2 regions of the Acinetobacter sp. FY683 genome follow, and region 1 is predicted to be linked to the other one. Evidence: predicted binding sites of a transcription regulator. Region 1 holds the regulator's gene; the other holds the start of a gene.
The links. Region 1 encodes PhoB, which activates phosphate uptake and scavenging genes when phosphate is short. Its sites were predicted from a motif close to TGTCATNAANCTGTCATAA; they were not measured.
Positions count from the first base shown of each region.

Region 1 (12,781 bases):
TGTCGATTTATCAGGATTAATGCCCAAAGTTCTCAGGCTATCATTCTTTCGTGCTGAATTGGCAATATTGGTTCGAATACCACCTGGATGAACACATAGTGCACTTACACCACTATTTTCCATATCCAATTCTTGACGCAATGATTCTGTAAAACCGCGTACCGCAAATTTTGTTGCATTATATGCAGATTGTGTCGGCTGTGCCGTTAGACCAAATAGACTAGAAATATTAACAATATGACCATCGCCTGTTTGCTTAATCAATGGTAAAAACTCTTTAGTGCCATACACTACCCCCCAAAAATTAATATTTACAATCCACTCAAGCTCTTCATACGATGCACCTTCAACAGTGGATGCCAAAGCTACACCAGCATTGTTGAAAATCATATTCACAGAACCGTGATCTTTCACCGTTTCTTCTGCCCACTCTTTCACTGCAATACGGTCAGACACATCTAATTTTTTAATCGTGATCCGCACATCACTTTCTTTGAGCTTTTCAACTGTTTCAATTAAGCCTTGCTCATTTACATCGCTTAAAGATAAATGACATCCCTCTTTTGCCAATAAAATTGCAAGCTGTTGACCAATACCTGAACCTGCACCTGTAATAGCTGCCACTTTGTTTTTAAAATTTTTCATTACTTATCCTTTAAGCTAAGCTTAAGCAGTAGAGATCTCATATATTTTTCAATTTTAAATATAGTATTCTGAAATCATCAGTATGCTTAAATATATTTGTGACAATATGTATTGTCAATTTTATATTTATATTGTGAAACTTGAATTTTGTTCCATATTACAAGTCATATCTCTATAATTTTTTCATCACTTTATTGATCAATCCTATGACTGAAATAACACTTGCTTCTTCAAAAAATAATGTAGATAAAGAACGTCAATTCAAAGGCATATCTCTTTCAGAACGAAAAGCAATTAGATATGAAAAACTAATTCAAGCTGGAATTAAAATTTATGGAACACGCGGTTTCTTCGCCACAACAGTAAAAGATATTTGTTTAGAAGCGAAATTAACTGAACGCTACTTCTATGAATCATTTAAAAAAAGCGAACAGCTTTTTCAAGCTATTTTTTTAAAACTAATTGATGAATTACAAAAAAATATCAAACAAGCAACTGCTACGAATATCGGTGACTCCAAAGCGATGATAGAAGCCTCACTCAGTGCTTTTCTCGACACGCTTTATCAAAATCCTCACATGGCACGTATTATTTATATTGATGCTTTACTTGTGCAAGACCTGCACAAACAATCAACCATACATGACACAATGACGCGCTTTGACCAAATGATTCAACCGCTTTTAACATCAACAAAATGCAATAATGAGCAAACAAAAAATGAAATTTCACTCATTGCTTCAGGCCTAAATGGTTATGTGACTCAAATTGCGATTCGTTGGGTCATGAACAATTTTCAGCAACCAAAGGACGAAGTTTTATCCGCATGTTTATGGCCATTTTTAGCATTGGTTACAAAAAAAGTAGAATAAAAACATAATTTTTTAGATAATGTAACTTTATATTTCAATTGAAGTTTAATGTCTAAAATACTGTCATATCGGTGCTTTCAGACTTTAATTTCGTCATAAAACTATCAAAAAAATGTCACATTTTCATTTTAGAATTGTCATATTTTCTATTTTGCAATGATACTGTCATAATTAATCTTTGTAATAAGCCTGTCATAAATACAAAAACGGACAACCGTTTATATTAATAGGGTATTGCGCTGTGAAAGATGACTACATTTTAATTGTTGATGATGAGCTCCCGATTCGGGAAATGATCCATACTGCTTTAGATATGGCAGGTTTTAATTGTCTACAAGCTGAAGATGCTCGCCAAGCGCATCAAATGATTGTCGATCAACGCCCTTCTTTAGTCTTGTTAGATTGGATGATGCCTGGTGGTGTAAGTGGTGTCGATCTATGTCGCCGCTTGAAAAAAGATGAAAGTTTGTCTGAAATTCCAGTCATCATGCTCACTGCTCGTGGTGAAGAAGACCATAAAGTTCAAGGTCTAGACGCTGGCGCAGATGACTATATGACGAAACCTTTTTCTACACGTGAATTGGTCTCTCGCATTAAAGCTGTGCTTCGTCGCTCTAATGCTTTAAGTGGAGAAAAATCAATTGATGCCAATGGTTTACTACTAGATCCTATTAGCCAACGTGTTAGTTTTGGTCCTCATATTTTAGAAATGGGTCCAACAGAATATCGTCTTTTAGCATTCTTCATGACACATCCTGAACGTGCATATACACGTGCTCAACTTCTTGATCAAGTATGGGGTGGAAACGTATATATTGAAGATCGTACAATTGACGTTCATATTCGCCGTTTACGTAAAGTTCTAGAACCTTTTGGTGCAGATCGTTATGTCCAAACTGTTCGTGGAACAGGCTACCGTTTTTCTACGCGAGCAGATGTCGCATTAGGTTAATTATTTTTTATGTACGAACCATATCCTGTCCCAGAAATTGCAAGAGAACATAAAAAGTTTCGATATAGCAGCTTATGGGCATTTTCCAAACAAGACCTAAGACTTCTCGCATTTTTTATCGTGATCGCGGCATTTATCGGCTTGGGAATAGGATATTTTTGGATCTGTATTCTTTGTGCATTTGCTGTGTTCTGCATCATCCAATTGCGTTCACTGTATCTAGTAAATGATTGGATTTCTAATAGACCCTATGATGTTCCACCAAACTTAGGTGGAATTTGGGGTGCACTACTTTTTAATGTCTATCGTGCTCAGCGCCAAGAACGAATCGTACAAGCAGAAATGGTTGGACTAATTGACCGTGCTCAATCGTCACTCGTTGCTTTAGCAGAAGCCGTTGTTCTTATTGATGATAATAATCAAATTGAATGGTGGAATCCTGCTGCGGAAAACTTACTCGGTTTTCAAACACATGATCGTGGGCGTAATATTCTCAGTATTTTACGCCAACCCAACTTCATTGAATATTTTAACCACATAGATGAATCACCAGACGGTTTAAAAATGAAATCTATGGTTCATGAAGATCGTTATGTTCAAGTTAAAATGACTCGTTTTGGTGGTGAAAGTCGTCTGTTGGTAGCTTATGATGTAACACGCATGCATAACCTTGAACAAATGCGAAAAGATTTTGTCGATAATATTTCCCACGAACTTCGTACGCCCTTAACCGTGCTAAGTGGTTATATCGAAACCTTTACAGATCAAGAAGATATCAACCCACGTTGGAAACGTGCATTTGACCAAATGCAATCGCAAACACGTCGTATGAATGCCTTGGTTAATGATTTGCTTTTATTATCACGTTTAGAAAATGAAAAAAGTGTCGCTAAAAATCAAATCATTGAAATGCCAAGTTTAATGAATCAATTATTTGACGATGCCCAAGCTTATAACGTCGATTATGGCCACACCCTCAACTTAGATATCGATAGTCATTGTGATTTAATTGGTTCAGATATGGAACTTGCTAGTGCCTTCAGCAACCTCATTACCAATGCTATTAAATACACACCTAAAGGTGGAACAATTACCATTGGCTGGCATGATGATGGCACACATGGTTACTTTACAGTTGAAGACACAGGTATTGGTATAGACCCTAAACATTTACCACGTCTAACCGAACGCTTTTACCGTGTAGATAGCGCACGTAGTCGTGCCACAGGTGGTACAGGCTTAGGACTCGCAATTGTGAAACATGTTCTTATGCAACATAACGCATATTTAGATGTGGAATCTAAAGAAAATCAAGGCTCAGTTTTTAAAGCAGTATTTCCTAAAGAACGTTTATATCATTTAAGTTAAGCGATAAAAAAAGCACCTCACGGTGCTTTTTTTATGACTATATAACTTATAAGGTATGACCTAAAGCTTTACCCATTTCAACAGCAGAATTTGCTTTAAATTCAGCATCCCACTGCATTTTATTTTCTTCAAATAAAACCACTGCGGTTGAACCTAAATAGAAACGACCTAATTCAGCACCCTTTTCTAAGAATAAATTGTGCTGATTTACTTCTAAACGACCCGATGGTTTTACTTTTCCTGTTGCAACAGTTTCAATGCCGGCAACAATCATTGCACCCACAAGAACAACTGCCATACGACCAAGTTCTGTATCAAACAAACACACCATACGTTCATTACGTGCAAATAAACCTGGAATATTTTCTGCTGTTGTTTGATTTACAGAGAATAACTCACCTGGTACATAAAGCGTTTCGGTCAATGTACCTGCAAAAGGCATATGCACACGATGATAATCTTTAGGTGAAAGATATACTGTTGCAAACTGACCATTCTTAAAAGGTTCAGCCAACAAAGGATCTGCAATTAAATTTGCAGTATTAAAACTTTGACCTTTGGCTTGAAAAATTTCGCCTTCTTCAATTTTGCCTAACTGAGAAATTGCCCCATCTGCAGGCGATACAATACTAGTTGCATCTGTATCAATTTCACGTACACCCTCTTTTAAAGAGCGTGTAAAAAACTCATTAAATGATTTAAATTTCAAAGCATTTTGTTGCTCTGCAATGGACATATCAATGCCATATTGCGCTTTAAAAGCACTAATCACAGTATTTTTAATGATTGGTGTTTCACTTGCAGCAAGCTTACCAACAACACGAGATAATTGATGTTGTGGCACAACACGTTGAGCTTGAATGAAAAGTTGTTTTTTTAAACGTGACGTGAGGCTCAAGACGGCGTCTCTCCAGTAATAATTGGACTCGCGAGGCTGTTGCCCCATTCACTCCACGCACCATCATACGCTTGAATATTCCACCCCAATAAACGCCCAAGAATATATGCTAAACCTGAGCGATGATGTGACTGGCAATATACAACAACAGGCTCATTCAAATTAAAGCCCAATTGTTCCAAACGCTGTTGCGTGTTTTGTAATGGTCGCAATTTTAAATGATTTTCACGGTTTAGGGCAGTACTCCATTCAAAATGTCGTGCACTTGGAATATGACCGCCTCGTCTAGCCGCCAATCTTAAACCTGTATATTCATCCTCTGTACGACAATCCCACACTTGAACTTCATTATTTTGTACTTTTTGCAAAAGTTCATCGTATTGAATACGGTATTGTTCATTTAAATGAACTTCAACTAGAGGTTCTACTTGTTCAAATTTTTCTACTTCAGATGTAGTCGGCAAACCTGCACCTAACCATGCATGAATGCCACCATTCAACAAGCTCGTGTTATAAAAACCTAAACAATGTAAATTCCAAATTAAGCGTCCTGCCCACGCTCCACCTTCATCATCATAAACAATAACTTGATGATCTGGCGTGATATTTAAAATTCGAATAAGTTCTTCTAAGCCTTCTTTTTCTGGCAATAACCCAGAAGCATTTTCTTCTTGGCGAACTAGATATTTCGGTTGTAAATGAATCGCATGAGGAATATGAAGCTGCTCAAAAACGGAACTTCGTGTTAAATCCACAATTCGGATTTTTTCATGTCCCAAATAAGGAACTAAATCTTCAACTTCAATTAAAAGTTCAAAATTAAATGCAGACTCAGACATCTTTTTTTCTTTATATACTTAGCAGAATATCTTTAATCTTAGCATATTTGCTTTTCTTGATTATGTTGATTTTTGATATGTATTTAGCACAATTTTAGATGATAAATATAAACCTTCATGCAAAAAAAATACCGAACAATCTATTCGGTATTTTTCAATTTTAAAATTAAATTACGCTTCAGCAATATCAAAAACCTGACGCAAATATGCAAGGAATGTATCGTTATCAGTCATCGTTTTTCCTGGACTATCGGAAATTTTTGCCACAGATTGTCCATTACATTCAACAAGTTTTAACACAATATTTAATGGTGTTTGCCCCATATCATTGGTTAAATTTGTTCCAATACCAAAGCTTACTTGGAAACGATCTTTAAAGTAATTATGCAATGACCATGCTTTTTCTAGATTTAAACCATCACTAAAAGTCAGCATTTTCGTTTTACTATCAATTTTTAGCTTTTTATAGTGCGCATAAGCTTTATCGCCCCACTCGTACGGATCGCCACTGTCATGACGTAAACCATCGAAAAGTTTTGCGAAATACAAATCAAAGTCACGAAGGAACGCATCCATGCCCACAACATCGGTTAAAGCAATCCCTAAGTCACCACGGTATTCTTGCACCCATGTTTCTAATGCTGATTTTTGGAAATTACGTAAACGCACATCAAGTGCCTGAAATGCTTGTAAGAATTCATGTGCCATTGTCCCAATTGGGGTAATGTTCATTTCTTTGGCAATTAATACATTACTCGTACCACGGAAAATATCTGGCGCACTTTTATGAAACTCTTGAATAACGTGTTTTTGCCATTCGAAACTATAGCGACGACGTGTTCCAAAATCTGATACTAAAAATGGAGGATCATTTGGATTTTGTTCTTTTGCATATTGCTGAATAAGTTCAATTTTCGCTTTTAAACGACGTTCACCTTCAGCGATCACCTCATCACTACGAATACGCTGGAAATAAAGTTGATTTACAATGGCTAATACAAAGATTTCAAACATCATTGCTTGAACCATTGGACCTTCAACCCAAATATCCAAACGACCTTCAGCATCAATCCCCGCTTTAATAAAACGGCGTTTTAATTGAAATAATTCTAAATAATCGACAAAGTCACTTTTAAGAAAACGCAAACTGCGTAAATATAATAATTCATCTTCTGTATATTGAAGCTTACATAGATGATCTAGCTGTTCATTCAAATCATCTAAAATATCTACCAGTGGATAAACCGTGTCATCTAAGTTACGGCAACGGAAGTGGTACACACTATGCGTCTGCGGAAACTTATGAAGCACCACTTGCAACATGGTGAATTTATATAAATCTGTATCCAGTAAAGATTGAATGATTGGAGCCATATCTTGATGTATTTCGCTATGCTTAGTGCATTAAAGCACATTTTTTAAGTAAAAATTGAAAGTTTTAATAAGAGTTACATAAGTTTGAGACAAAATAAAAGGTTCCTCTATTGTTGAACCTTTTATTAACTTCAATTTTTAGTAAAATTTCTTCAAACTAATGATTTATCACGTTCAGAATTAATCTGTAAGTTGTTTCAATTTCTCATCTTGACCAATTATTTTGGCAAACTCTTCAACCGTTTTTTGTCCTGTCTGTTTAGCATTTACATCACAGTCCGTTTTTCGTAATTGTTTTACAATAGACCACTCTAATTTAAACATCGCACCCATCAATGCTGTATTACCTTTATTGTCACGCGCACAGCGATCTGCACCATACTTAACAAGCGTTTTTACTGTATCTAAATGACCATAATAAGATGCCATAATCAAAGCGGTATACCCTGCTTGATTACGCACATCGACTGGGAAACCATTTTTTAGAAATTCAACAATAACTTCCTGATTTCCAGTTTTAGCAGCATCAAAAAAGAGATTGATCAATTCTTGTTGTGAGGTCATCTGATCATCAGCAGCCACCTTAGCTGGAGAGATATTCCCAACCTCAGTAGCAGTTGCGAATGCAGAACCAAAAGTAAGAATACTCGCTAAAATTGTGCATTGCATAACTTTCATGATGGACTCCAACAAAAATCGAATTAAAAAATAAAAGCGCCTGTAAAACTCCCCTAGGGTGCAGGAAAGGGTCTGAGTTTTACAGGACTTTTGAGAGGTGACTCCGAGTGCACCGGTCACCAATTTGGCAGACTAATAAATTAGTCTTTCAATTTTGCAGCTTTTGCTTTAACAGTCGCTAGGTTACCGTTAACAGCTTTAGTCATACGCGTACCGTAGTCTGCATCTGCTTTGTAGAAGTAAGACAACATGATGTGCTTAGTTTCTGAATCTTTAACATTGCCTAAGTCAGCAGCCAAATTCATGATTAAGTCATCTTTCTCTTTTGCAGAGTAAGAACGGTAAAGGTCACCAGCTTGCTTGAAGTTTTGCTCTTTAACACCAATTTGCTGTACATGACCCGTTAATGGTGTTTGTACCGCACGAGCAGCAGGAGTCGATGGTTTTGGATCGATACGGCTTGGCTCATAGTTCACGTTAGAGTCTGTTTCAGACATATTCATGAAACCATCTTGGTTGTTGTTATTTACTTTAACAAGCGGACGGTTTACTGGAATTTGTTGGTGGTTAGCGCCCAAACGGTACATTTGTGTATCTGAGTAAGAGAAGATACGACCTTGAAGTAAACGGTCTTCAGAAGGTTCAATACCTGGTACTAAGTTACCCGGAGCCAATGCAACTTGTTCAGTTTCGTTGAAGAAGTTTTTCGGCATACGGTTCAATGTCAACGTACCCACTTTAGTTTCTTTTACTAAATCTGTAGGCCAGATTTTAGTTGGATCAAGTGGATCAAAATCAAAGCTGTTTCGGTCTTTAGGGTCCATAACTTGGATGTAAAGATCCCATTTAGGGAATTTCCCAGCGTTGATCGTGTTGTAAAGATCGTTCGTTAAATGGTTGAAGTCTTTACCTTGTTGTTCCGCAGCTTCTTTAACGTTAAGACCTTTCACGCCTTGTTTAGAGCGGAAGTTAAATTTAACGTATTTGTATTCACCTTTGTCATTGTACAATTTGTACGCATGAACACCGAAACCATCTTGTTCACGATAGCTCGTTGGAACGCCTTGATTGCCATAAACATAAGTCAACATATTTGTTGCCCACGGTTGGCTAGACAAGAAGTCAAATACACGGTTAGCGTCTTGAACGTTATTGATAGGGCTTGGCTTCATCGCATGAATAAAGTCAGGGAATTTAATTGCATCACGAATGAAGAATACTGGAGTTTGGTTACCCACTAAGTCCCAGTTACCTTCTTGTGTATAAAATTTGATTGCAAAACCATGCGGGTCACGTAAAGTTTCAGGTGAACCTTTGCCATGAATTACAGTAGAAAAACGTAAGAATACAGGAGTTTTTGTACCTGCTTTAAACAGTGAAGCAATAGTAAGATCAGATAAATCTTTCGTTGCTACGAATTCACCATAAGCACCTGTACCACGTGCGTGTACAACACGCTCAGGAATACGCTCACGACCAAAACGTTGTAGTTTTTGTACGAGTTGAACATCTTGAAGCAATACAGAACCATTTGGACCTGCAGTGATTGAATTTTGGTTATCGCCAACTGGCGCGCCGTTATCTTTTGTTAATGGTGCTGCAAATGTGCTAGCTGTAACAGTAGCAAGCATTGCAACCAATAAAGAACGCTTAAACATCGTCTTCTCTCTCAAAAATACCTTTCCTGCAGGGGTAAATTACAGACTTATTGTTAACAGGTAAAAGCGTCATTTTTTATAATTTTGATCGAATAAATAGATTGTGAGCTCAATTTAGCCACTTAATCTTTTTAAATTAACTACTTAACTATTCATGTTTTATTTAATAATCATTCAATCCTCTAATTTTGCTACAATTTGAATGTATTAAAAAACATCATATGTGGTTGTGTTATGCGTGCTTTATTGCAACGAGTATTAGAGGCAAAAGTTGTTGTTGATGGTCAAACAACTGGTGAAATTGAAAAAGGCATCTTAGTTTTCCTTGGTTTAGGTAAGGAAGATAACTTAGAAAAAGGCAAAAAAATGATCGATAAAATTTTAAAATATCGTTTTTTTGATGATGAACAAGGGAAAATGGGCTGGAATATCAGCCAAGCAAATGGTGGATTATTACTCGTTTCACAATTCACTTTAATGGCTCAAACACAAAAAGGATTACGTCCAGACTTTGGTCCTGCTATGTCACCAAACGATGCAAAAGAGCTTTATGAACAACTCGTAGATTATGCAAAATCACAATTTGAAAATGTTCAAACAGGCATTTTTGCAGCCGACATGAAAGTTCATTTGGTCAATGATGGACCTGTTACATTTAACTTAGAAATTGAATAACTCATATTTTATAGATACAAAAAAGCCCTCATATGAGGGCTTTTTCGTTCAATCCTGTTGTACCCCTTCACTTTCAAAAGAAGAAAATGCAGAAGGGATATTCTTATTTACCAGTTTTATCTTTAATAAATTGGCGGGCAAATGACAATTTTTCTTTTACAGGTTTTGGCAATTTTGGTGGAATCAGTTTAGCAGCACGGTTAAACCACACCAATAAACTGAAATCACCTTCCATTTTAATTGTGCCGTTTTGCATACCAGTCATAAATACAGAAGGATCACCTTTTGCTAAAGTTTTCACGCCTTGCTCACTGTCAGCAAACTGCAAGGTAAAATCAGCAGGCTCTGCACTTCCCGAGACCGTCTCAATTTTGCCATTATTGACAATAATTTGACGTGCCATACCTAAGTCTGTACCAATTTGAATACGAAACTGTCTATCGTGAATTAATTCAATAAATTTAGGACTTGTACGAGCCAACTGCTTCATACGTAATGCTAAGCCTGCAACCATAAGATCAAGTGGGTCTGTACTCACATCAACAAGTGGTAGTTTTACGACAGGTAGTGAAGGAAGTTTCATGACATCGAAGCCTATTGTAATTGTATAAAATTAAACTACGACATCCTACCATAGCTTATTTTTTTGCAGTATTGCTTTACGTAATAAAGCATAAATTTTGGATATAAAAAAATGCACATGAATGTGCATTTTTCAAGAAGGATCAGTCTTTGCTTAACGGCTAGAATACTGTTGCTGATCATCCTCATATACTGGCGTATGTTCAATATAACGGCGCTTTGCCACTGCTGCTCGTTCCGCTCGGCGATCTTCAACTAAAAGCAAGAGTGTCATCATAACCATTGCAAATGAGATCGCTGCTAAATAACTGTAAGTTACTGGGAGTTCAAAAACTGTTTGCACACTAAAACGTACAGCTTCTAGCAATCCCCAAAATACCATTCCAGCCATCATAAAACTTAACCAGCGGCGATAAGGCGATAAGAAAACAGCAATCAAAGCAACCGCAACTAAGCTTATGCCGACAATACTTGCTAAATTCGCTGTTGCCATAAAAACCTCCGTAAGTGTTAGATTTGTGCTTTTATCAAGCGCCCATCTAACGCGAATACCTTTAATTAGATTAATGGGCTATGTGTATTTAAAACTCTATGAAAAGCATTATGAGCAGTTTTTTGTATAAAAAAAGACTTGTTATTTGGTTATGCGACATACATTGTCGCAATATTATATTGTAATTACATTTTTTTTGATTTGAACTTTTAGGGAACTTAAGCCTGTTCTTTCTTCGCGTGTCATTACAAAAAAAAACAGTGCTCTTTTTAAGTCAAAAATTTTTTTTACCGATGGCATTTATCGTTATTTTGTTCTTGCATTAAATCCCGACTTGTTTCTCTTTTTCTGATTGCTATCCCAATAAAAAATACGGCAACTATGCCGTATTTTTTATTCAATTGATTCAATCATTAATCACGATTTAAATCTTTATCGTGTACACCAAGCAAATACAATACACCGTCTAAACCTACACTTGAAATGGCTTGATTGGCATTTTGACGAACCAATGGTTTAGCACGGAATGCAACACCTAAGCCTGCAATTGAAAGCATTGGTAAATCGTTTGCACCATCACCTACTGCAATTGCTTGTTCAAGTGAAATACCCATTTCTTCAGCAATTTGCGTCAGTAATAATGCTTTACGGGCACCATCTACGATATGCCCTTTTACTTCCCCTGTCACAATGCCATCTTGAATATCTAAGATGTTTGCATGCACTTCATCTATGCCTAATTTTGCTTGTAAATATTCTGCAAAATATTGGAAACCACCAGATAAAATTGCAGTGCGATAACCCAATGCTTTTAAGGTAGAAATAAGACGTTCTGCGCCTTCTGTAATGGTTAATCGTTCTGCAATACTTGCAAGTACAGAGGCATCCATACCTTTTAACAATGCAACACGTGCGCGGAAACTACTTTGGAAATCAAGCTCACCTTGCATTGCACGTTCGGTAATTTCAGCAACTTGCTCACCTACTCCAGCCTCTTTTGCAAGTTCATCAATGACTTCTTGTTCAATCAGTGTTGAATCCATATCAAAGCAAACTAAGCGACGATTACGACGATAAGCATTGTCTTCTTGCACAGCAACATCGACATTTAATTCACTAGACAATTTTAAGCAAGCTGCGCGCATTGCTGCTGCATCTAACATCTGCCCTTTTAAACCAAACTCTACACACGCACGTTTAGGCTCATTAGACTCACCTGTTAAAGTTGGTCTACCAGATAAACGTGTCACTGTTTCAATGTTAAACCCTTGGTTCGATACAATTTGGGTAACTGCTTGTAAGTGCGAAGCTTTTAATTCGGGTGCTAGCGCAGTTACAATATAACGTGTACGTCCACCCTCACTTACCCATTGATCATAATCTGTTGCCAAGATTGGTTTAAAGCGAACTGTTAAACCAATTTCATGTGCTAAAATTAAGATCTCTTTCATAGCTAATGCTGTTGCTGTCTGATCTTCAGAGGCTACAACAATACCTAAAGTAAGCTGATTATGGATGACGGCTTGGCCAACATCTAGAATTTGTAAAGAATGGGCGGACAACACCTGCATTAATCGAGTAAACTGATTAGGTTGGTCAGGTCCTAAAAATGATATAAGAATGATTTCTCGCATGAATTGACTCGGGTCTGAGCTACAACTATTGTTAGAATCATAATCGAATTTAAATAGAATTACTTTGGAAGTTTACGTTGAATGCGCCTAGACAAGGGCTATTTGCTAGCCTA
Region 1 covers NZ_JCAKNA010000013.1:15,521-28,301, forward strand. Annotated here, with positions in the region: gene AC5YDH_RS08615 (SDR family NAD(P)-dependent oxidoreductase) at 1-645, opposite strand, end outside; gene AC5YDH_RS08620 (TetR/AcrR family transcriptional regulator) at 852-1,517, shown strand; gene phoB (phosphate regulon transcriptional regulator PhoB) at 1,759-2,469, shown strand; gene phoR (phosphate regulon sensor histidine kinase PhoR) at 2,479-3,837, shown strand; gene asd (archaetidylserine decarboxylase) at 3,884-4,735, opposite strand; gene AC5YDH_RS08640 (sulfurtransferase) at 4,732-5,574, opposite strand; gene pncB (nicotinate phosphoribosyltransferase) at 5,746-6,948, opposite strand; gene AC5YDH_RS08650 (ankyrin repeat domain-containing protein) at 7,129-7,626, opposite strand; gene AC5YDH_RS08655 (catalase) at 7,767-9,284, opposite strand; gene dtd (D-aminoacyl-tRNA deacylase) at 9,519-9,959, shown strand; gene AC5YDH_RS08665 (SCP-2 sterol transfer family protein) at 10,063-10,542, opposite strand; gene aciT (ciprofloxacin tolerance protein AciT) at 10,696-11,034, opposite strand; gene serB (phosphoserine phosphatase SerB) at 11,448-12,668, opposite strand; gene AC5YDH_RS08680 (hypothetical protein) at 12,722-12,781, shown strand, end outside.

Region 2 (12,781 bases), on a different contig from region 1:
CACCCCAGCATTCACTTGAATTTGATCTGTTGGTTTATAGTTTAAACCCACATCCATCATGCCATACGCAGGTTTACCTTTTGCCATAGTCGTACGGCTTAAATATTCCGATATTTTACTACGATAATTTACACGTCCCCAAACACCAATAGTATCTGTTGCTTGCCAATCTACTGTCGTATTAAACATATGCTTTGGCATTTCATTCAGTGGCTTACCTTTATTCACACCACTTTTTTGCTCGGTATCCGTTAATGTATAGTTTGCATTTAACTTAATGTCGTCATTAATTTTCCAACCAAAAGTTGCTTCTATACCACGCATATTGGCTTTGTCTACATTTTCACGCAGACTCACAAAATCAAAATTCTCACCTAACCAAGGACATGCTGCACTTCCTGAACCACCATCACATACTCGAACTTCAGTAATCTTATCTTTAAATTCACTATTAAAAATGGTGAAGCCTGCGTTTAAATTTGCATTGTTATCCCAATTTGCGGAAACTTCGTAGTTAATACTTTTTTCAGGTTTTAAATTTGGGTTACCGACAATTACACCATTACTTTGTCCACCACCTGTCACTTGCCCCCACTCAGCGACTGTAGCACGAAGTGCTGGTGTCTTATAACCTGTCGATACTCCACCTTTAACAACCCATTCATCATTTAACGTCCATACACCATAAACTTTAGGGCTTAAATGATCCCCAAATTTTTCATCTTTATCCAAACGAAGTGATGTTGTTAATACAAATGGATCTACAATTGTCCAGTTATCTTCTGCAAATATAGCCCAACTATAGCGATCTAATTTTGAAAGCTTTGAACCATTCACTGCAAGTTGATTACCTAAATCTTCCAAATTTTCTTTTAAATACATCCCACCAAAACTTAAATCATGTGAACCTAATTGAATTTGGTTATTTGTATTAAATGTTGTATTTATAGCTTTCATTTGACGTGAAGGATTTTCATTTTCTTCGCGTTGAATATATGAATTTGTTTTTACTTTTCCAACTTCACCTCTATGAGTAATACTATATTCTGTACGGTAATAGTCTGTGATTGAGTCTGTTGGAAGTTGTCCTTTTTTATTCGGTACATTGGCAATGGTTTTCCCTACCGTACCATTTCGGTTTTGAATTGAACGCTGATATTCAAAATCAATCGCATGTTGATCATTTGGCGTTAAGGTTAATGTTGCACCACCTGCACGCATTTTTTGTTCTTTATAACCTCCAATAATGTCATCTTCTTGACGCTTCGAATATGTACCATTGGCTTTCAAAGAAAGTAAATTTTTAATTAATGGCCCCGAAATATAAGCATTTGTTTGATATGTATTTCCAGCATCTGCGTGTTCTTGAATGGTCGAATCAACTTTTACAGCACCCGACCATTCAGTTGCCGATTTTTTAGTGATGATGTTAATGACGCCCCCCATTGCATCCGAACCATAAAGTCCAGACATTGGTCCTCGAATAACTTCGATTCGCTCAATAGATTCAATACCCGGTAACCAACCTTGTTCAATACCCGAGTTATCACTATTGGGACGTACTGATCGCGTATTTACTTTTTTGCCATCAACCATAATTACAGTATAGGCACTTCCCATACCACGTATGCTGATATCACTTGAACTACCACCACCTGTTACCACAACACCAGGCACATCTTTTAAAGCATCGGTCACATCACGATATGCTTTTTTATTGATGTCTTCTTGAGATAAAATAGAAATAGAAGCTGCAGCTTTTTTTATATCTTGTTCAAAGCCACTTGCCGAAACCACAATGGTTTTCAGTTTTGCCGTGTTGTCAGTCGATTGAAATGTTGATGATTCCGCACTTACAACTCCACTAATACTCAATAATATAACTGTCGTTAATGTAGTTTTATTAAACTTTAAATGCATATACTTTACCCAATCATGACTAGCTAGTAAAAATCTGGGTGAATATTAAAGTTTTACTTAACAATGATGCAAATAATTATCATTACTACTTACAAATTATTAACAAGGATTCCTTATAAATTTACAATCCTTACATCTTAGTTATACTTTTTTAAAGTTAAAAAAACCGCCAAGGCGGTTTTTTTCAATCTTAGACTTTCAAATGACTTAATTAAAATTGATACTTCAAGCTTGCATAATATGCACGACCAGGCTCGTTATAAGTCTGATTAATTGAGTTATCTCTCTCTTTTTTCTCATCAAATAAATTACTAATGCCAATACGAGTAGAAACATTCTGATTAAACTTATAACCAAAGTTAATCCCTGCCAAGCCATAGCTTTTCACTGCTGCTGTAGAACTTAAAGCATTTCTAGTATCAGAAACTTGACGAGGCTCTTGACGGCCATATTGCGTATATACAAAGTTAGTATCTAAAGCATCTGTAATTTGATAATGGAAAATCGAGTTAATTGTATATTTTGGCACAATGGATAGTGGATTGCCCGTACGTTTATCTTCTGAAGCATGCATATACGTCACATTATTCGTCCACGTTATATTCCCCCAATCTAATGCAATGCTACCTTCAACTCCCTCAATTAATGCCTCAGGCGTATTTTCCCATTTTAGTAAGTTCCCATATACAGCATTATTATTTGTATTGACAGGTAACCAACCACTTACAATTTTATTTTTATAGTCATTACGGAACCAAGCTAAGCTCGCTTTAACAATATCTTTTTGATATTCAAAGCCAATTTCTTTATTAATTGAAGTTTCTGGTTTTAAATCACCATTACCAACAAGAAAGCAGTTTCCAGAAGTATTTGGAGGACAACCATTTCCTTTCGTATTCAATAGGTATCCTTCTGCACTTTGATACATATTTGGTGCTTTATAAGCACGCGCGATACCACCTTTTACAGACCAGTTATCATTAAGCTGATGCGTGATATTTAAACTAGGACTCCAATTTGACCCCGATTTATTTTGGTCATCAAAACGAAGACCCACAACAACATCTGTCGAATCAGTTAATTCTAAATTATTTTCAATAAATACCGATGCAATGGTATTTTTTAATTTTCCTCTATTCTCAGATGATGGAGTATATGGATTATTTCCAGTTAATGGCACAGCTGTAGTATTGGCAGTATCGGTAAAGTCATCACGAACATATTCTGCACCAACGGTCACAACTTGCGGTATACCCCACGTAAATGGAATATTAGCCTCTGCTAAAACACGATAAGAATCTAGAATAGATACAGGACGGTCTGTTTTAGAGTTAATTGAGCCCTCACCGCTTCCGCCTGTGCCTTCAGTTAAACGTTTATTTTTAGTTTTATCATATTGTGCAATAACTTTTGTTGTTCCCCAATCCCAATTACCTTCATGCGTTAATGCATAACCATCTCGGTACATCGTATTGGTCTCAGTGTCGTACAGTTCACTCATAAGACCATAATTACTACTTGCACTTGCACCAGGTGTATTTCCTGTTGCGTCAGTGTTACTATTTTGAGCATCTCCAGCAAAGCGGTTACCTTGACGACCATAAGATAAATCCAACATTAAGCTTTGTTGCTCATTAATTTGCCAAGCTAAGCGTGCCGCAATATCTTTATTCTCTACACCTTCTCTACCACCTGCTCTAGAATAAGTAGGATACGTTACCCCGCTCTCTGTCGTACTGCCAATAGTTAATGGATTAATATCAGCAGCATCTGGATTTGTCTTATTATAATTACCATATACACGATAAGATAAAACATCTTTAACAATTGGACCACTTAAGTTAAAGCTTTCTCTGTGGCTTGATCCTTCTTTTGAGTTTTCAGGTTGGTTTGTAAATACTTCAACTGATCCATGAACTTCATTCGTCACTTTTTTAGTTTTAATATTAACTACACCACCCATTGCACCCGAACCATATCGAGCTGCAGCAGGACCTCGAATCACTTCGATAGATTCGATAGCATCAGCAGGAACCCAGTTCGAATCGCCTCGGCTATCACGTTCACCGCGCCAACCATAACGTACAGAGTTACGTGAGCTGACTGGTTTACCATCAATTAGAATTAAAGTGTTCTCTGGTCCCATACCACGGATATCAATTTGGCGATTGTTCCCGCGCTGACCTGTTGAACTATTTCCAGTTAAGTTAACACCAGGCATACGACGTATATATTCGGACACATCATTCACTACAGGTAATTCTTCTAATTCTTTTTCCGTAATAATAGAAACACCTAGTGACTGTTTAGCTTGTTCTTCAGCTGTTAAAACAATTTTATCTAGTTTTACATTTTCTTGACTTACTGCTAAACCCTGCTCATTTTTTATTGAATCATTCGCAAAAGCCACTGAATAGGTCACTGTAGATATTGCAAATGCTAATGCTGATTTTATGAATAAACGCGTCATTTAAAGTTAACTCACATAGAATTGAGGAGAAAATATGTAACTTTTCGTAGCGTATTGTATCTGCAAGATAAATAAATGCAAACAATTTTAATAATCATTATCATTTGAATATCTAATATCACATATAAAAAAACCTCCATAAATGGAGGTTTTTACAACTTTAAAACTTATTTAAAGTAAGCGCCATCGGCTTGACTGTGGTCTGTTTGATCGACAACACGTGCCAATTCAGGAATATGTTGTTTTAACGTAGTTTCTACACCTTGCTTTAAAGTTACATCAATTGCAGAACAACCTTGGCAACCACCACCAAACTTAAGAACAGCTGTTAAACCATGTTCTTCATCATCTAGAACTTCAACCAATGCACAGTTACCACCATGCCCTTCTAAACCAGGATTAATTTCAGACTGTAAAATATAAGTAATACGTTCTTCCATTGAAGCATCTGGTCCCACACGTGGAACTTTAGAGTTTGGTGCACGGAACGTCAGTTGACCACCAAAACGGTCTTTGTTGTAATCAATGACTGCATCTAATAAATAAGGAATAGATGGAGCATCAACATATGCAGGAAAATCTGGGTATTCTTGTTTGTAATCTGTAGGAAGTACTTCTTCAGGAGCACTATAAGCCATACAACATTCAGCACGTGGTGTACCAGGATTTTCCACAAACACACGCACACCAATACCTGGTGTATTTTGCTTTGCTAATAAATCCGCTAAATACTCTTGAGCAGTTGGAGTAATTAATAAGTTTGGAATTTCTTCTGCAACTGCAGTGCTGGTGTTATCAGTCGACATATCAATATTTCCTCAAGCTGAAGTTGCTATTCTAACTGAAGATGCGGGGTATTTTTTAAAATTCAACTAAATTTGTCGGATTAATTATAAAAGTTCAAAATTTTGATGCATTTAATGGCATTATGAACAATCAAAGAATAAATTCTGATTCTATTTAACTATGCTCGACTTACCTTTTAACCATACTGTAACGATCATCATTATTACTGTGATCATTTCATTCTTAGCATTTTCAAATCAAAACTTAATGAATCGTTTGATTTTTTGGCCACCTGCATTGCAAAAAGGTCAATATGATCGATTCATTACTCATGGTTTTGTACATGCCGATGGAATGCACTTACTTTTCAACATGTTCACCTTATTTTTCTTTGGGAGCATTATTGAAACATTTTATAGACAGTATCTATTCGATTTAGGATTTGTACTTTTTTATTTAGGTGGATTAATCGCGGCAATTATTCCAAGCTACTTACAGCACAAAAATGATCATCGCTGGGCAAGTCTTGGGGCTTCAGGCGCAGTTTCTGCTGTTTTATTTGCCTATATATTATTTGAACCGTGGAAACTTATTTTTGTATTTTTCATTCCTGTTCCTGCCATTATTTTTGCTGTTCTATACGTAGGATATAGCATTTGGTCAGGGAAAAAAGGCAACAGCAATATTAACCATAGCGCCCATTTGTGGGGAGCAGCTTATGGCGTCATCATGACAATAATAATAGAACCTCGTATTATTCAACACTTCATTAATAAACTTTCACATCTTCCATTTTAGAATAGAAGTGAAATACTAATGATTAAAGATCTAAGCAAAGAGATGAAAACTCACCTCTTTGCTTATTTAAGCATTATCTCGCATATTTTGATGGCATAGTTTTTCACCATGTTCAAAATGCCAATTTTGCTGGTATGCAGATACAAACTTTTCCATGAATGTTGGCGAACGGTCAATTACAGATTTTTCTTTGAAAAACTTACGCTCAATTGCCCAATCATAACAACTTTGATCTACTGGATATTCCGTTAAAATACCGCTTAAATAATTTTTTTGAATCCACTCCGAAGCCAAATCGAAAGATGTAAATACCCCTGATGGCAATCCCATCGATTTGGAAGTAAATAAGTAAATAGATGACATGTGTTACAACTCTAAAAACAAAAAAATAGATTAATTAATGAGCATTATAACAAATGAAATGTGACATAATTCACTTTTTACATAAATACATATTTTTTGTACGTGATTACAACCAAATGCAACCTTGAATGATAATTATTTGAAACTAGATAAATTTTATTTATTTTTTTCAAATACGTTCTGAATTATCTATGAAAAATCCTTTTTATCTTTACAGCTTAACTATTACGTTGAGGACATCTCATATTACACCTGCAACACCCTTTCTTCTAATACTTGCTTCTTTTCACTTTTATATTTCACAAACTAAAACATAAGATTGAATTTTGGCAGTAAATGCCAACGGTTTATCAAAGCTCCAAGGATATTGTATACATCTGTATATTTAACCTTATTAATATCGAGATATTTTGCAATGTCATCCTCAACTTTAGATGGTCTTCAATTCCCTATTCAAGCCCCTAACACCAAACCCAGTACCTCAAAAGCTGGGAGAGAGATTATTGCTGAAGCCCTTTCGACAGTGAATCCAAAACTTTCACATCAAGCAACTCAAGAAAAAAATTGGCGTAAAACTTATCCTGAATATTTTAAAGCACTGGTCGAGTCTGGTATTAAAAATACAGATAATCCTATAAAAATTGCTGAATTGGGACTAAGTAAAGCTCACCAATCTTTTGATTTTTATCGATATGGTGAAAAGCATAACTTTAACGATGTGATGCAACTGACAAATCAAAAACTCAACACTTTTATATTTAAAGGTGAAAGTACAGACAATCCTGAATGGTATGTGCCCTATAAAGGTCAGAATCTCCAAGGAAATGCTTTACTTGCTCAAATTCAAACGTGGGAAGAAACAGGTATTATAGAATCAAGTCATGCAAATGCTTTACGCGATGTGATTGCACATCCTGAATGGTTCGACTTATCTGATCGAACCATGGTTCTGTTTGGTGCTGCATCTGAAGCTGGGCCATTAACATGGTTGTCCAAATGGAAAGCCAATATTGTTGCTATAGACTTACCCAACGAGCGTGTTTGGGGCAAAATTTTAAATACGATAAAAAGTGGTAATGCAACACTTTATGCACCATCTGAAAAATGCTTAGCTACAGATACAAATATCGAAGAGCTAAAAACAAAGCTTGGAGCAAACCTATTAACGCAAACACCTGAAATTGCACAATGGCTCGTTGAAAACCCTAATCATTTAGACTTAGCTGCAATTGCATATTTAGATGGTGAAAAGCACGTTCGGGTTTCTATGGCAATGGATGCAATCATGCAATTTGTAAGTGAGCATAAAGCCAATACAAGCTTAATGTTTATGTGTACACCAACGGATGTTTACGCGATTCCTAAAGAAATTGTAGAAGCTTCTTCAGCTAAGTTTCACAGTCGTTCTCAACTTCAAAAAACACTTTCTAAAGCAGTGTCATCTATTAGTTTAAAACACTTTTTTAAAGAAATTTCTACAGAGCTTTATACTACCGACAATGGTAAGCAATATGGTATTGCAGATTGTTTAGTGATTGAACAAGGTCCCAACTACGCTCTAGCAAAACGCATTCAACAATGGCGAGCAACCTTAGCAAGACATCAAGGTCAACGTGTCAGTATTAATATTGCCCCATCAACAACAACACATTCAGTCACAAAGAATCCATTATTGAAAGCTGCTTTTAATGGTGCAAGTTTGTTTGATGTTGAAGCATTTGAACCTGCAACAACCAATGCAATTATGGCTGCTTTATGGATTCATGATTTACGTAATCCTAGATCTGTAGCTAACCCAGAAGTTAATTTAGATCATCCTTTGGAGTTAATGATGGAGGGAGCTAACCATGGTGGACTTTGGCGAGTTGCCTATTTAGCAAGAACAGCACTTCCTTTTGCTGCACTATATGGTTTTGCAAACGATAAGCTTCCTATTGGAACACTTTTCAACAAAATCAAAAAATAAGGCAAAAAAAATGCTGCGATTAATCGCAGCATTTTTCCGTTCAAACTTTATTTTAAAATCAATTAAAATACTTTTAATAATAACCAGTATAAAACACCCGATAAACAAATCGTTGCAGGTAAAGTAAAGATCCAAGCAGATAAAATTGTTTTTACCATTTTGAAATTCAAACCTGACTTGTTGGCAACCATTGTACCTGCTACAGCAGAGTTCAATACATGTGTTGTTGATACAGGCATACCAAACCCATCTGCAGCTGCAATTGTTGTCATTGCAACAAGTTCAGCAGACATACCCTGACCATAAGTCATGTGCTGTTTACCAATACGCTCACCAACCGTCACAACAATACGTTTCCAGCCAACCATCGTTCCAAGACCTAAAGCTAAAGCTACAGCTACTTTTACCCAGTTTGGAATATATTGTAAGAATGAATCTAAATTACTACGATATTCTTTTACAACTTTAGTTTGCTCCTCAGAGAAAGTAGGTAATAGCTCCGCTTTATCTAATCTTTTAAACGCTGTTGTACTTAAATACATATCATTACGTAAGCTAGATACTTCTTTTTCAGGAATATCTTTTAAATCACCATAATGTCCTACACGCTCACCCAAGTGATCTGTAAGACTAGCTAAAGCAGGAACAACTTGGTTATTCACTTCTTTAGTCTGAATATATGTTGTGATAATAGCACGTGCTTTTTCATCAGGAATATCTGAATGATTTGCATAAATAGCCGATGCTGTTTGAGCTGAAAGTTGCTCAAAAGACTGAAGATGTTGTTGATCTAAATTTTTATTCAATGAGTAAGCTAATGGGACACAACCAATCAAAATAAGCATGATTAAACCCATACCTTTTTGACCATCATTTGAACCATGTGCAAAGCTTACACCCGTACATGTGAAAATAAGAATTGCACGAATAAGTGGTGGTGGTGGCTTATTGCCCTCAGGTGGCTGGAATAATTCCATTTGTTTCTTGAAGATTTTTTTTACCAACAAGAATAACAAAGCCGCAAAAGCGAAACCAATCAAAGGAGAGAATAAAAGTGCTTTACCCACTTTCATCACCTGTTCCATGTCTACACCTGATGCACCGCTACCTGAATGCAAAATGTAGTTCATGATACCCACACCTAAAATCGAACCAATTAAAGTATGCGAACTCGATGCTGGAATACCTAAAAACCATGTACCTAAATTCCACAAAATTGCAGAAATAAGCATGGCAAAAACCATTGCAAAACCAGCTCCAGAACCTACATTCATAATAAGTTCTACTGGAAGTAAAGCAATAATACCGTATGCAACAGCACCACTTGCAACCATTACACCAAGGAAGTTACAAAAACCTGCCCACATTACAGCAACTGGTGCAGACAATGCATTGGTGTAAATTACCGTGGCTACAGCATTTGCTGTGTCATGAAAACCATTAACAAACTCAAATCCAAGTGCAATAAATAACGCTGTAGATAAAAGAATAATTGTATATAGACTCAAAGCCGGGACATGAGCCAAATCCACAGATAACTGAACACCAATGTATACAAGTGTTGCAATAATGACAGTTAAAAAGACTGGGACAAAATATTTAGGAGTTGGCACATGAACATTGGTCGACTTAGAAGGAACCGATGGTTGTGCTGAATCAACAGGATTTTGATTTGAATTCATGCAAGCAAATAAAGAGGATGATCAATCCCCTTATTCTTCAATTTAATTATGACAATTATATGACAAAACACTGTCTTATAAAGTCAGTTTTAATGCTTTATTGTTGCAATTTACCCTAAAAACCCAAGATAAATTTAATATTTAATACTCTAAATACAATATTTTAAGTAGTTTTATATATTTCATAATCCATTAACCTAAAGATTATACTAAATTGTAACATTCAGCATAAATGATCAAAAAACTAACAACCCGAACTTTTCCAATTATAGTGAACTAGTTTTATGACAAATAAATGAATAATTTATGACACTGCTAAATTCCTTATTTATTTCTTATAAATTACATTTTAATATCTATATTTGAAAAATATAAGAATACATATCTATTTTTGAATTAATCTTGTATTAAAACAAGTGTTATCCCTTTATAACTTTTTCAAATCATCTATATAGGTGTTTCTGAAAGAAAGTTGGCAGAAAACAAAACTTGAATCTGTTAATATTAATCCCGATTTTTATTCGCATTGAGAATGTTTGAATGTCCACACTTGCTACTCTAAAAGAGCTTCTAAGTAAAAGAATTCTTGTGATCGATGGTGCCATGGGTACCATGATTCAACGTCATAAATTAGAAGAAGCAGACTATCGTGGCAAACGTTTTGCAGATTGGGCTTCTGACCTAAAAGGCAACAACGACCTTTTAGTTCTTACTCAACCCCATATTATTCAAGGCATTCACGAAGCTTACCTAGAAGCGGGTGCGGACATTATTGAAACTAATACCTTTAACGGTACTCGTGTTTCAATGTCTGATTACCACATGGAAGATTTGGTACCTGAAATTAATATTGCTGCAGCACGTCTTGCAAAAGAAGCCTGTGCAAAATATTCAACCCCTGAAAAACCACGTTTTGTGGCAGGTGTCATTGGTCCAACTTCACGTACTACATCTATTTCTCCAAATGTGAATGATCCTGCATTCCGTAACATTACTTTTGATGCATTAAAAGTTGATTACATCGAATCGACCAAAGCGCTCATTGAAGGTGGTGCAGACATCATCCTGATTGAAACAGTGTTTGATACTTTAAATGCGAAAGCGGCGATCTTTGCAGTAAAAGAAGTGTTTAAAGAAATTGGCTATGAATTGCCAATTATGATTTCAGGCACCATTACCGATGCCTCAGGTCGTACACTCACAGGTCAAACCGCAGAAGCATTTTGGAACTCAATGCGTCATGCTGAACCCATCTCAATTGGTTTTAACTGTGCGCTAGGCGCAGATGCGATGCGTCCACACGTGAAAACCGTGTCTGACGTTGCCGATACTTTTGTTTCAGCGCATCCAAATGCAGGTTTACCAAATGCATTCGGTGGTTATGATGAAACCCCTGAAGAAACTGCGGCATTTATTAAAGAATTCGCTGAAAGTGGTCTAATCAACATCACTGGTGGTTGTTGTGGTACCACGCCTGACCATATTCGTGCGATTGCACAAGCGGTTGAAGGCATTACACCACGTCAAATTCCTGACATTGAACCTGCATGTCGTTTAAGTGGTTTAGAGCCATTTAACATCACTAAGGATTCTTTATTCGTAAACGTCGGTGAACGTACCAACGTGACAGGTTCTAAAAAATTCCTACGTTTAATTAAAGAAGAAAACTTTACTGAAGCTTTAGACGTTGCTCGTCAGCAAGTTGAAGCAGGCGCACAGATCATCGACATTAACATGGATGAAGGCATGCTCGATTCGCAAACTGCGATGGTACATTTCCTGAATCTCATTGCATCTGAACCTGATATTTCACGTGTGCCAATCATGCTCGATTCTTCTAAATGGGAGATTATTGAAGCAGGTTTGAAATGCGTACAAGGTAAAGCGGTTGTAAACTCGATTTCTCTGAAAGAAGGTTATGACGAGTTTGTAGAACGTGCGCGTCTTTGCCGTCAGTACGGTGCTGCGGTCATCGTGATGGCATTTGATGAACAAGGTCAGGCCGATACTGCTGAACGTAAAAAAGAAATCTGTAAACGTTCTTATGATGTGTTAGTCAATGAAGTGGGCTTCCCTTCTGAAGATATTATTTTTGATCCAAACGTATTTGCGGTAGCAACAGGGATCGAAGAACACAACAACTATGGTGTGGACTTCATTGAAGCAACAGGTTGGATTAAACAAAACCTGCCAAATGCAATGATTTCAGGCGGGATCTCAAACGTATCATTCTCATTCCGTGGTAATGAGCCTGTACGTGAAGCAATCCATGCAGTGTTCTTATATCACGGCATTCAACAAGGTTTAACCATGGGCATCGTGAATGCAGGTCAGCTTGCGATTTATGATGATATCGATGCTGAGCTTAAAGAAGCGGTTGAAGATGTGGTATTAAACCGCAACCAAGGTGAAAGCGGTCAAGAAGCCACTGAAAAATTACTGGCAGTTGCAGAAAAATACCGTGGTCAAGCAGGTGCACAAAAAGCCGAAGAAAACCTTGAATGGCGTAATGAGAGCGTTGCAAAACGTCTTGAATATGCATTGGTGAAAGGTATTACCACGTATATTGATGAAGATACCGAAGAAGCACGCTTACAATCGACTCGCCCATTGGATGTCATTGAAGGTCCATTGATGGCAGGCATGAACGTAGTCGGTGACTTGTTTGGTGCAGGTAAAATGTTCCTACCGCAAGTGGTGAAATCTGCTCGTGTAATGAAACAAGCGGTTGCATGGTTAAACCCGTTCATTGAAGCTGAAAAAACAGTTGGTCAATCAAAAGGTAAAATTTTGATG
Region 2 covers NZ_JCAKNA010000002.1:23,034-35,814, forward strand. Annotated here, with positions in the region: gene AC5YDH_RS01120 (ligand-gated channel protein) at 1-1,920, opposite strand, end outside; gene AC5YDH_RS01125 (FepA family TonB-dependent siderophore receptor) at 2,132-4,390, opposite strand; gene nfuA (Fe-S biogenesis protein NfuA) at 4,558-5,196, opposite strand; gene AC5YDH_RS01135 (rhomboid family intramembrane serine protease) at 5,357-5,974, shown strand; gene AC5YDH_RS01140 (DUF7710 domain-containing protein) at 6,041-6,337, opposite strand; gene AC5YDH_RS01145 (hypothetical protein) at 6,753-8,303, shown strand; gene AC5YDH_RS01150 (inorganic phosphate transporter) at 8,366-9,985, opposite strand; gene metH (methionine synthase) at 10,526-12,781, shown strand, end outside.
Region 2: a site for PhoB is predicted at 10,032-10,050, ahead of AC5YDH_RS01150 (inorganic phosphate transporter). Genes of this name have one in related genera too.